DNA from 3 places in the Bradyrhizobium sp. UFLA03-84 genome. Region 2 is predicted to be linked to each of the others. Evidence: predicted binding sites of a transcription regulator. Region 2 holds the regulator's gene; each other region holds the start of a gene.
What was found. Region 2 encodes PhoB, which activates phosphate uptake and scavenging genes when phosphate is short. Its sites were predicted from a motif close to TGTCATNNANCTGTCAT; they were not measured.
Positions count from the first base shown of each region.

Region 1 (3,962 bases), on a different contig from region 2:
TTGCCGCAGGCCTCCTGACAGCATTTTCGTGGTGGATGGACCGGCCGGCCAATGCCGCCTGCACGCCTGCAGCCGGTAACGATGTGACAGCGAACTGTACGGGCACGACAACCAATCAGGGCGGCGGCGCGCCTGGCACCAGCGCGCAAAGTATCGGCTACGGAACCGGTAGCGAGACCGGCATCAACATCAACGTCGAAGCCGGGAGTACGCTGTCGGGCACTTCAGCCGGCATCTCCATCCACGACGGAACGGTGACCAATGGGTCCAATCTCACACTAATAGGATCCACGAGCACGATTTGGGGGCAAGGCACCGCCATCACGGCCAGCGGCAATCTGACGGTGAACAACGAGGCCAGCGGGCTGATCTACACCGTAACTGGCGGCTCCGCGATCCGCGTCAACGGCATTGCCAACATCAACAATTCCGGCGTGATCTCAGGATCATTCTTCTCAGGGGTTACGGTTGCCGGCGGCTTCGCTTCGGCGGACGCATCACTGGTGACGTTGTCGGGCTTTACGGCGGACCCGGTCTCGTCGTCAGCAACTCCGGCACAATCAGCAGCAATAATTATGCGGGCCTAGAAGTCGGTAGTGGATCGGCGGTGACCAACACGATGAGTGGTGGCATCGGTGGCTTGGCCTATGGAATTCTAGCGACCGGCAGCGGAGTGTCGATCTATAACGCCGGCTCCATTGTCGGAACGACCGCGATTCAATTCGGTGGCGGAGCCAATACGCTGACACTGGCACCGGGCTCATCCATCCAGGGCCAGGTGTTGGCTTCTGGAGACGATTTTCTCCAACTCGGCGGCAGTAGCGGCAACGGCGTTTTCGACTTGAGCGCGATCGGCGTCACCCAGCAATATCGAGGCTTTTCGACCTTCGAGGTGATTGGTGCGACCTGGACCGTAACCGGCACCTATGGTCAGACTAATCCGTGGGTATTGCAGGCAGGCACGCTCAACGTCGGCGGCGACCTGTCGGCAGCATCCCGTCTCAACGTGGTGGGTGGCATGCTCATGGGCACGGGCACGGTCGGTACGATGCAAGTCGGTGCCGGCGCCATCTTCGCGCCGGGCAGCGGCGCGCCGGGCACCTCGATGACGGTATCGGGCAATCTTGTCCTGCAGCCGGGGGCGATCTACCAGGTGCAGATCGATCCATCGGCCGCATCCTTCGCCACCATCAGCGGCACGGCTACGATCGCCGGCACAAGCGTGAACGCGTTCTATGCCCCCGGCAGCTACGTCAGCAAGCGATACACCATCCTGACTGCGGCAGGCGGCGTGTCCGGCACATTCGGCTCGCTCGTCAGCACCAACCTGCCGGCGAATTTCCACACTTCATTGAGCTATGATGCCAACGACGCCTATCTCAACCTGTACCTGAACTTCACGAGTCCGGGACTCAACGGCAACCAGCAGGCGGTCGGCAACGCGCTGGCCAGTTTCTTCAACGGCAGCGGCGGCATTCCGCTGCTCTACAGCTCGCTCTCTGCCGGTGGCCTGACGCAGGCTTCCGGCGAGAGCGCCACGGGCTCGCAGCAGGCCACGTTCGATGCGATGCACCAGTTCATGGGCGTGCTGACCGATCCATTCATGGGCAGGGGCAATGGCTTTGGCGGCGCGTCGGCGGCGACGGGTTACGCTGACGAGGACGACCAGGCCAGCGCTTATGCGGCACGCCGGGGCGCGGATGCGTTTGCGATGTTCACCAAGGCGCCGCCGGCGGCGTTCGTGCCGCGCTGGAACGTGTGGGTAGCGGGGTTCGGCGGCTCGCAATCGACCAACGGCAATGCCACCTTGGGCTCGAATGACACGACGAGCCGGATCGCCGGCACCGCCGTCGGCGCCGACTATCTGATCTCGCCGAACACGCTTCTCGGCTTCGCGCTCGCCGGCGGCGGCACCAGCTTCAGCGTCAACAATCTCGGCACTGGCCGCTCCGATCTGTTCCAGGCCGGCGCCTATGTCCGCCACACCGAGGGCCCGGCCTACATCACCGCAGCACTCGCCTATGGCTGGCAGGACATCACCACCGACCGCACGGTGACGGCAGCCGGCATCGACCGGCTTCGCGCCGAGTTCAACGCCAACGCCTATTCCGGCAGGCTCGAGGGTGGCTATCGCTTCGTCGCGCCGTGGACCGGTGGCGTCGGGATCACGCCCTATGCCGCGGGCGAATTCACCACCTTCGATCTGCCGGCCTATGCCGAGCGGGTGATCTCGGGTCTGCCGACCTTTGCGCTTCATTACGGCAGCCGCAGCGTGACGGATCCGCGCACCGAGCTCGGCCTCCGCACCGACAAGTCCTTCCTGGTGCAGGACGGCATCCTGACGCTGCGCACGCGCTTCGCTTGGGCGCACGACTACAATCCCACCCGCTTGGCGGCCGCCACCTTCCAGGCGCTGCCGGGCGCCAGCTTTGTCGTCAACGGCGCGGCGCTGGCCAGCGATTCCGCGTTGACCACCGCATCGCTCGAGATGAAGTGGCGCAACGGCTGGTCGGCGGCCGCGACGTTCGAAGGCGAGTTCTCCGACATCACCGCGAGCTACGCCGGCAAGGGTGTGCGCTACGCATGGTGATGCGCGTCCTCGGCCGAAATGAGCGTGTTGCAGTCGGGCTGGAAGCCAGGGTCAGGGCAAGCGCAAGCAACGAGCGCGTCATTATATTAGACTCATCAATGCATTAGGTCCTAGCCGCAAGGCGGGCAAGATGCTCTTCATACAACTGTCACATGGGTGTCATGTAGACGTAGTCCCAATGTCACATGGCCGCTTTTGTCCTCCCGCGGCTGTGAGGGCATTTAGATGAGCGATTTGGCGTTACCTGGTTCGATCGAGCCCGCGCGCCGCCGGGGTCCCGATCTCGAGAAGGGCTTTCATCCCCTCACCGGTATCATCTATCTCGGCGTGATCGGCGCCGCGCTGCTGTTCGTGGCCTACAGCATTTACGCGGACGTTGGCGCCACCGGCGCCGGCAAGACTTCCTATGCGGCGTTCCTGCTGCTGTTCGTCGCGCTGCTGATCTCGCTCGGCTTCGAATTCGTCAACGGCTTTCACGACACCGCAAACGCCGTCGCAACCGTGATCTACACGCGCTCGATGCCGGCGCATATCGCCGTTGTCTGGTCGGGCCTCTTCAATCTGATCGGCGTCCTGCTCTCCAGCGGCGCCGTCGCTTTCGGGATCGTCTCGCTGTTGCCGGTCGAGCTGATCCTTCAGGTCGGCAGCAGCGCCGGCTTCGCCATGGTGTTCGCGCTGCTGATCGCGGCCATCATCTGGAACGTGGGCACGTGGTATTTCGGACTGCCGGCCTCGAGTTCGCACACCTTGATCGGATCGATCATGGGCGTCGGCATATCGAACGCCTTGATGCACGGACGCGAGGGGACGTCCGGCGTGGACTGGTCGCAGGCCGTCAACACCGGCAAGGCGCTGCTGCTGTCGCCGCTGTTCGGATTTCTGCTTGCTGCGATCCTGCTCTACGGGCTCAAGACCGCCTTGCTGCGCGCAACGCCGGCGCTGTTCGGCGAGCCGCAAGGCGATCAGCCGCCGCCTTGGTGGATTCGCGGCATCCTGATCCTGACCTGTACCCTGGTCAGCTTCTTTCACGGCTCGAACGACGGTCAGAAGGGCATGGGCCTCATCATGCTGATCCTGATCGGCGTGGTCCCGACCGCCTACGCGCTCAACCGCGCGATGCCGGCGAGCCAGATCGAAGCGTTCACCGCCAATTCGGCAGCGGCGAGCAAGGTCGTCGAGGGCAGGGGAGTTGATCGCAAGGTGACCGGCGATCCGCGTCCGGCGGTGACGAACTACATCGCGCTTCGGCAACTCACCGACGAGACCTATCCGTCACTCGCCGTCCTGGTCCGCGAGATCAGCGACCAGGTCGTTCAATACGGTTCGCTGGCCAAATTCCCCGCCGAGGCCGTCCGCAACACGCGCAACGACA
Region 1 is NZ_NSJY01000020.1:172,685-176,646, reverse strand. Features, by position in the region: gene CK489_RS39965 (hypothetical protein) at 1-587, shown strand, start outside; gene CK489_RS39960 (autotransporter domain-containing protein) at 608-2,590, shown strand; gene CK489_RS39955 (inorganic phosphate transporter) at 2,816-3,962, shown strand, end outside.
Region 1: a site for PhoB is predicted at 2,737-2,753, ahead of CK489_RS39955 (inorganic phosphate transporter). Genes of this name have one in related genera too.

Region 2 (3,962 bases):
ATCCCAAGCTCGACCTCAATCTGCTGCGCGCGCGGGTCGGCATGGTGTTCCAGAAGCCGACGCCGTTCCCGATGACGATCTACGAGAACATCGCCTTCGGCATCCGCCTTTATGAGAAGATCTCGAAGTCCGAGATGGACGACCGGGTCGAGAAGGCGCTGCGCGGCGGTGCGCTGTGGAACGAGGTCAAGGACAAGCTGAACGCCTCCGGCCTGTCGCTCTCCGGCGGGCAGCAGCAGCGCCTGTGCATCGCGCGCACCGTCGCGGTGCGCCCCGAGGTGATCCTGTTCGACGAGCCCTGCTCGGCGCTCGACCCGATCTCGACCGCCAAGGTCGAGGAGCTGATCCAGGAGCTCTCCGAGGACTACACGATCGCGATCGTCACCCACAACATGCAGCAGGCGGCGCGCGTCTCCGACAAGACCGCCTTCATGTATCTCGGCGAGCTGATCGAGTTCGACGACACCAACAAGATCTTCACTTCGCCGAGCGATCGACGCACCCAGGACTACATCACCGGCCGGTTCGGTTGACCGGCGCATGATCCGGAAAAGTGGAGACCGGTTTTCCGATCGGATCATGCTAAAATTCAGGACACGAAATCATGATCCCCGGGATCATGATTGAGGGGAGACAAGCGATGGCTTCTGAACATACCGCCAAGGCATTTGACAGCGACCTGCAGGAGTTGACCCGCCTGGTCGCCGAGATGGGCGGCCTCGTCGAGCGGATGATTACCGAGTCGGTCGACGCGCTGATCCGCCGCGACGTCGCGCTCGGCAAGCGCGTGGTCGCCGCCGACATCGAGATCGACAATTTGCAGCGCGTCATCGAAGAGCGCGCTGTGCTGACGATCGCCCGCCGCCAGCCGATGGCGATCGACCTGCGCGAAATCGTCAGCGCGATGCGCGTCGCCACCGACCTCGAGCGGATCGGCGATCTCGCCAAGAACATGGGCAAGCGCGTCGCGGCGCTGGAAAGCGATTTTCAGCCGCTGAAGCTGATCCGCGGCCTCGAGCACATGACCGATCTCGTGCTGTCGCAGGTCAAGTCGGTGCTCGACGCCTATGCCGCGCACGATCTGCCGGCGGCGATGAATGTCTGGAAGGGTGACGAGGAGGTTGACGCGATCTGCACCTCGCTGTTCCGCGAACTGCTCACCTACATGATGGAAGATCCGCGCAACATCTCGTTCTGCATCCATCTGATGTTCTGCGCCAAGAACATCGAGCGGATCGGCGATCACGCCACCAACATCGCAGAGACGGTGTTCTACATGATCGAAGGCCAGCAGATCACCGACAAGCGCCCGAAGGGTGACATGACCAACTTTGCCACCACGGTGCCGGGTAACACATAGTCGACGGCGTTTCGGTTTGCGTCAGGGCAACGGATCACCACACAGAAAGAACTTAGACCGATGAGCGCACGCATTCTGGTAGTCGAAGACGAGGAAGCGCTGACGACGCTGTTGCGCTATAACCTCGATGCGGAAGGCTACGATGTCGAAACAGTGGGGCGCGGCGACGACGCCGACACCCGCCTGAAGGAGCGCGTTCCTGACCTCGTGGTGCTCGATTGGATGCTGCCGGGCCTGTCCGGCATCGAGCTGTGCCGTCGCTTGCGGGCGCGGCCCGAGACCAAGCAGCTTCCGATCATCATGCTGACCGCACGCGGCGAGGAGAGCGAGCGCGTGCGCGGGCTGGCCACCGGCGCCGACGACTACATCGTCAAGCCGTTCTCGGTACCGGAACTGCTGGCCCGTGTGAAGGGCCTGCTGCGCCGCGCGAGCCCGGAACGGCTTGCGACCGTGCTGACCTATGGTGACATCGAGCTCGACCGCGAGAAGCGCCGTGTGGCGCGCTCGGGTCGTCCGATCGATCTCGGCCCGACCGAATATCGCCTGCTTGAGTTCTTCCTCGAGCATCCGGGCCGCGTGTTCAGCCGCGAGCAGCTGCTCGACAGCGTCTGGGGCCGCGACATCTACATCGACGAGCGCACCGTCGACGTGCACATCGGCCGCCTGCGCAAGCTGCTCAATCCGGGCCGTGAGCAGGACCCGATCCGCACCGTGCGCGGCGCCGGCTATGCGCTCGACGACCGCTTCGCAAAGGCCGAGCCGCAGCCGTAACGGCCGCGGGGCAATCTCAAGCCACAACACGCGTCGTCCCGGCCTAGTGCGCAATTGCGCACTAGGCCGGGACGACGCCGGTGATGTAGACCTCGCCTTGTTGGCTCCATGAAGAGCTACTCGGCACAAAAAAATCCCCGCTTGCGCGGGGATTTGTTTTGCAGTCCAGGCTGGTTTCCCGAGTGCTTACTTGATCTGCGGCTTCGCCGACGGCCGGCGGCGATCGGCGGCGGGCTGGTAGGCGACGCGCGAGTGATGGGCGCAATAGGGCAGGCCGGCGAGCGCCTTGCCGCCGCAGAAGAAGAATTCCGGGCTCGAGGGATCGCCGACCGGCCAGTGGCAGGTGGCCTCGTTGAGCTCGAGCAGCGACAGCCGCTGGCTCATCGGCACCACGTTGTCGTAGGAGATCGGATCGGGCTCCATCTCGACCTCGAAGGCGTGCGCCAGCGCCGTGTTGCCGCGCGAGACCGGGCGCGCCACCCGCATCATGTGCTGGGCGGGGCGCGCCTTGCGCTGCCGCGGCGCCGCCGTCGAAGGTGCCTTGGCGCGGCCGGAGAGGCCGAGCCGATGCACTTTGCCGATCACGGCGTTTCGCGTCACATTGCCAAGTTCCGCTGCGATCTGGCTGGCCGAAAGGCCAGACTCCCAGAGCTTCTTCAGCTGCTCGACGCGATCGTCGGACCAGGTCAATACCGTCATCGCATTCTTCCTTTCGCATGGCGCCGGCCAGTCATTGGAGCGGCGCTGCGAGCCAAATCTGGACAAATATCCCTGCGGCCAGAATCCCTTAGCCCTCGCCGGGCACGGTGTTGCGCCCGAACGTTTACGCGAGACACAAAGGCTACTTAGAGGGTCCAGTACTGCCGCACGAGATGTCGTACCCGACAGGCCAAACGCTACAATATGGCGTGACTCTGGCGCAAGAGTCCGCGGCCGCGCGTCCACATGTTCCCACACAGTTAAGCATTGTAATGAGGCTTTTCCACCGCACCGGAATGCTCCGGATTGCGCTCGCTGCGCATTGCAGAAAGGCCACCAAAAGGGCGGCTCCTGGCGATTGACACGGTCCCCCCGCAGCATAGAATGTTGGCCACGTGCCGCCCGCAAAGGCGGCCGTTTTGTTTTCCGAAGCTGGCCGTTGCTGCGCTGGCGTCAAGGCGCGCGGCAATTGTCGGCCTCAAACCGGCAGTGAACGCCATGACCAACGCCTCGTCGCATCTGCTCCCCGTCTTCGCCAGGGTCGATCTCGGCTTCGAGCGCGGTGAGGGCGCCTGGCTGATCGCAACCAACGGCGACCGCTATCTCGATTTCACCTCGGGGGTTGCGGTGAACGCGCTCGGGCACGCGCATCCGCATCTGGTCAAGGCGCTGCAGGAACAGGCGACCAAACTCTGGCACATGTCGAACCTGTTCAAGAGCCCGGACGGCGAGGTGCTCGCCGCGCGGCTGTGCGAGCAGAGCTTTGCCGACTTCGTGTTCTTCTGCAATTCCGGCGCCGAGGCGATGGAGGGCGTGATCAAGCTGGTCCGCCACTATCACTTCTCCAAGGGACATCCCGAGCGCTACCGCATCATCACCTTCGAAGGCGCCTTCCATGGCCGTACGCTCGGCACGCTGGCTGCGACCGGCTCGGCGAAATATCTCGAGGGCTTCGGCCCGCCGATGGACGGCTTCGACCAGGTGCCGCATGGCGACATCGAGGCGGTGAAGAAGGCGATCGGCCCGCACACCGCCGGCATCCTGATCGAGCCGGTGCAGGGCGAGGGCGGCGTGCGCGGCGCGCCGCAGGCGTTCTTCAAGGCATTGCGCGCCCTGTGCGACGAGCATGGCC
Region 2 is NZ_NSJY01000003.1:494,254-498,215, reverse strand. Features, by position in the region: gene pstB (phosphate ABC transporter ATP-binding protein PstB) at 1-533, shown strand, start outside; gene phoU (phosphate signaling complex protein PhoU) at 641-1,360, shown strand; gene phoB (phosphate regulon transcriptional regulator PhoB) at 1,421-2,131, shown strand; gene CK489_RS02350 (GcrA family cell cycle regulator) at 2,318-2,830, opposite strand; gene CK489_RS02345 (aspartate aminotransferase family protein) at 3,329-3,962, shown strand, end outside.

Region 3 (3,962 bases), on a different contig from region 2:
AAGAGCTGCTCGTGACCCATGGCGCCGTCAGCCGCCAGGTCGCGCTTCTGGAGGACTGGTTCGGCGTCAAGCTGTTTCGCCGCGCGCCTTCGCAACTGACGCTGACCGCGGCCGGGCAGATCTATTATCGCGAGGTCACGGCGATTCTCGATCGCCTCGCGCTCGCCTCGATGGACATGAAGCAGTACGGCTCGCCGTCGGTGCTGCGCGTCAGTGCGCCGCCGACCTTTGCGATGCGCTGGCTGATCCGCCGCATCGCCTCGTTTCAGCGCATGCGCGCCGATGTCGAGCTGCGGCTATTGACCTCGATCGGGCCGCTCAACGTCAACGACCGTTCGTTCGACGTCGCGATCCGCGGCAATGTCGGCGAGCCGGTCGGCTGGATGTCGCAGCACTTCATGACCGAGCTGATCGCGCCGGTCTGCCATGTCGACCTGCTGACGCGCGGGCGGCTCGCTACCCCGGATGACCTGCGGCATCACACCCTCATCACCTATCTGACCGAGCCCTATGATTGGCCGCGCTGGCTGGTGCAGGCCGGCGGCGAGATGAGCGCGGATCAGGAGACGCTGCGGTTCGAGCAGATGTTCTTCGCGCTGCAGGCAACGATCGAGCGCATCGGCATCGGGCTGTTTCCGCTGTTCCTGGTGATCGACGAATTGATGGCCGGCCAGCTCTGCCTGCCGTTCGGCGATCTCGGATTGCGCAAGCGCGAGTACCGCTCGTTCTATCTCGCCGACAATGAAAGCGCCGGCGCGATCGCCGACTTCACCGCATGGCTCGCCGACGCCGGGCGCGAGACCGAGCAATTCATGATGGATTGGGGCGCGTCGAAGGGCTGGAGCTTCTAGCCAGGCGGCTCTATGACAGCATCAGGGGGAACGCGCATGCCCAACATGTCTCGCCGGCCATTCCTGCAATTCGCGCTCGGTGCCGCGACGCTGCCGCTGGCTTTGCGCGGCGCGGGCGCCGAAACCATGGCGCGCCCGATCACCATGATCGTGCCGTTCGCCGCCGGCGGGCCGACCGATGTGCTGGCGCGGATCCTCGCCGAATACATGCGCAACGCGGTCGGCCATCCCGTCATCATCGAAAATATCACCGGCGCTTCCGGCACCGTGGCGGGGCTGCGCGCCTCGCGTGCGGCGCCAGACGGATCAACGATCACGATCGGACATTGGGGCACGCATTGCCTCAATGGCGCGGTCTATCAGCTGCAGTATGACGTGCGCGAGTTCGCGCCGGTCGCGCTGATCGCGAGCGGGCCGCAGCTCATCATCGGCCGCCCGGATCTGCCCGCGAAGAATCTCAAGGAGCTGATCGCCTGGCTCAAGGCGAATGGCGACAAGGCGACGGCAGGCACCGCAGGTCCCGGATCGGGCGCGCATGTCGCCGGCGTGTTCTTTCAGCAGTTGACGAACACGAACTTCTCTTTCGTGCCTTATCGCGGCGCCGGTCCCGCGCTGAACGATCTGATGGCCGGGCATATCGACATCATGTTCGATCAGGCCTCCAACTCGCTGCCGCAAGTGGGCAGCGGAACCGTGAAGGCCTTCGCGGTGACGGCGCCGTCACGGCTTGCATCGGCTCCCGATATTCCAACCGTTGATGAGGCCGGATTGCCGGGGCTCTACATCGCCTATTGGCACGGCATCTGGGCACCGAAGGGCACACCCGCCGATATCGTGTCGACGCTGTCGAAGGCTGTCATGTCGGCGCTCGCCGAACCCGCCGTCAGGCAACGTTTCGCCGAACTCGGGCAGGAGATCCCGCCGCCGGACAAACAGGCCCCCGCCGCGCTGCGCGACCATCAGGCCGCCGAGATCGAGAAATGGTGGCCGATCGTCAAGTCGGCCAACATCAAGGCGGAATAGATTCCGCCACGACGTTCCGCAAGCTCGAAAGCGGACCGGGATCAGCGGTATCCCCTGCCGTTTCAAACTTTTGGCGTAGGTCGAAGGTCAGGCGTCTCTGTCATCCCATCGTCATCGGCGTTCGGAAAAACGGTGCCGCCGTTAACGAGTGCATCGAGTGCGCGAGACCTCTCGCCTTTCCACGGAGATCAACATGAAATTCATCAAGTCGATCGTGGCCGCCGGTCTGGTGGTCATGGCTACGCCCAGCTTCGCAGCCGACATCACCGGTGCCGGCTCGACCTTCATCTTCCCTGTGCTGTCCAAGTGGGCTGACGCCTACAAGAAGGATGCCGGCAGCAGCGTGAACTACCAGTCGATCGGCTCGGGTGCCGGCATCAAGCAGATCGAAGCCAATACCGTGACCTTCGGTGCAACCGACGCGCCGCTGAAGTCCGGCCAGCTGCAGAAGGACGGTCTTGCGCAGTGGCCGATGATCATGGGCGCGATCGTGGCGGTGGTGAACCTCGAAGGCGTGAAGGCCGGCGATCTGGTGCTCGACGGTCCGACGCTTGCCAACATCTTCCTCGGCAAGATCACCAAATGGGATGATGCGGCGATCAAGAAGCTTAACCCGAAGGCCAAGCTGCCGTCCGAAGCGATCGCGGTCGTGCATCGCGCCGACGGTTCGGGAACGACCTTCAACTTCACTGACTATCTGAGCAAGGTCAGCCCGGACTGGAAGAGCAAGGTCGGTTCCGGCACCGCCGTCGAGTGGCCGGTCGGCGTCGGCGCCAAGGGCAACGAAGGCGTCGCGGGCAACATCGCGCAGGCCAAGAACTCGATCGGTTACGTCGAATATGCCTATGCCAAGCAGAACAAGCTGACCTACACCGCCTTGATCAACAAGGCCGGCAAGACCATCCAGCCGACCAACGAAGCGTTCCAGGCGGCTGCGTCGAATGCCGACTGGACCAACGCGCCCGGCTACTACCTGATCCTGACCGACCAGCCGGGCGACAAGTCCTGGCCGATCGTCGCATCGACCTTCATCCTGTTGCACAAGGACGGGAGCGACAAGGTGGCCTCGAAGGAAGCGCTCAAGTTCTTCAAGTTCGCCTTCGAGAAGGGTGCCAAGAGCGCCGAGGAGCTCGACTACATCCCGATGCCCGACAGCGTCGTGAAGCAGATCGAGAAGACCTGGGCTGCCGACGTGAAGAGCTGAGACGCTCCTGCAGGCACGCGCAATCGCAAGAGCCGGCGTCGATCGACGCCGGCTCTTTTGTTTGGCCAGCGTGACCTCACGCGGGCGCGCGGAATGCAAATTTGCTCCGGGTTTCGCGTAATGGGCTGAGATAAAAGGGTTTTCTGCCGGAGATTCGTTGCGCGTGTCCCCTTGAATAGTCAGATCTTGTCCATATATGTACAGCTGAACATATATGAGCAAGATGGCCGAGACGAGCAAAACACCGACCGCGCCGGTCGCCCGGCCCAAGGGGCGCCGCAGCAAGGACATGCCTGACGGCCGTCAGGCGCTGCTGATTGCGGCGACCGAGGCCTTTGCCGCCCAAGGCTTCGACGGCGCCGACCTGCGCAGCGTCGCTGCGGCGGCCGGGGTCGCGCCGAATCTCGTGCGCGTCCATTTCGGCAACAAGGCCACGCTGTGGGAGGCCTGCCTCGACCGCATCGTCGTGCTTGCGATGCCGGTGATGGCCGAGGTGCATGCGATCGCGACCGACACGAGCCGGTCGCTCGGCGACCGGCTGCGCGATCTCATCGTCAAGGTCGCGACGTTCTATGCCGCGCATCCGCAGGTGAGGAATTTCGTGGTTCGCCATGGCGCGGAAGCGCCCGAGCGCTCCACGCTGGTGACCGAAAAGCTGCTGCGTCCGGCCTATGAGAGCGCGCGCGAGCTTTTCCAGGCCGGCATCGCGGCAGGCATCATCCGCAGCAGCCATCCGGCGCTGTTCTTTGCCTTGCTCAATGCGGCGCTCAACCAGCCGCCGGCCTTTCCGATGCTGCTCAGCCGGTTCGCGCCCGAGATCGATCCCGCGACGGCCTGGACCGAGCTGCTCGACACCACGATCGCAACGCTTCTGCACCTTCCGC
Region 3 is NZ_NSJY01000009.1:65,621-69,582, forward strand. Features, by position in the region: gene CK489_RS10470 (LysR substrate-binding domain-containing protein) at 1-851, shown strand, start outside; gene CK489_RS10475 (tripartite tricarboxylate transporter substrate-binding protein) at 888-1,874, shown strand; gene pstS (phosphate ABC transporter substrate-binding protein PstS) at 2,068-3,078, shown strand; gene CK489_RS10485 (TetR/AcrR family transcriptional regulator) at 3,302-3,962, shown strand, end outside.
Region 3: a site for PhoB is predicted at 1,973-1,989, ahead of pstS (phosphate ABC transporter substrate-binding protein PstS). Genes of this name have one in related genera too.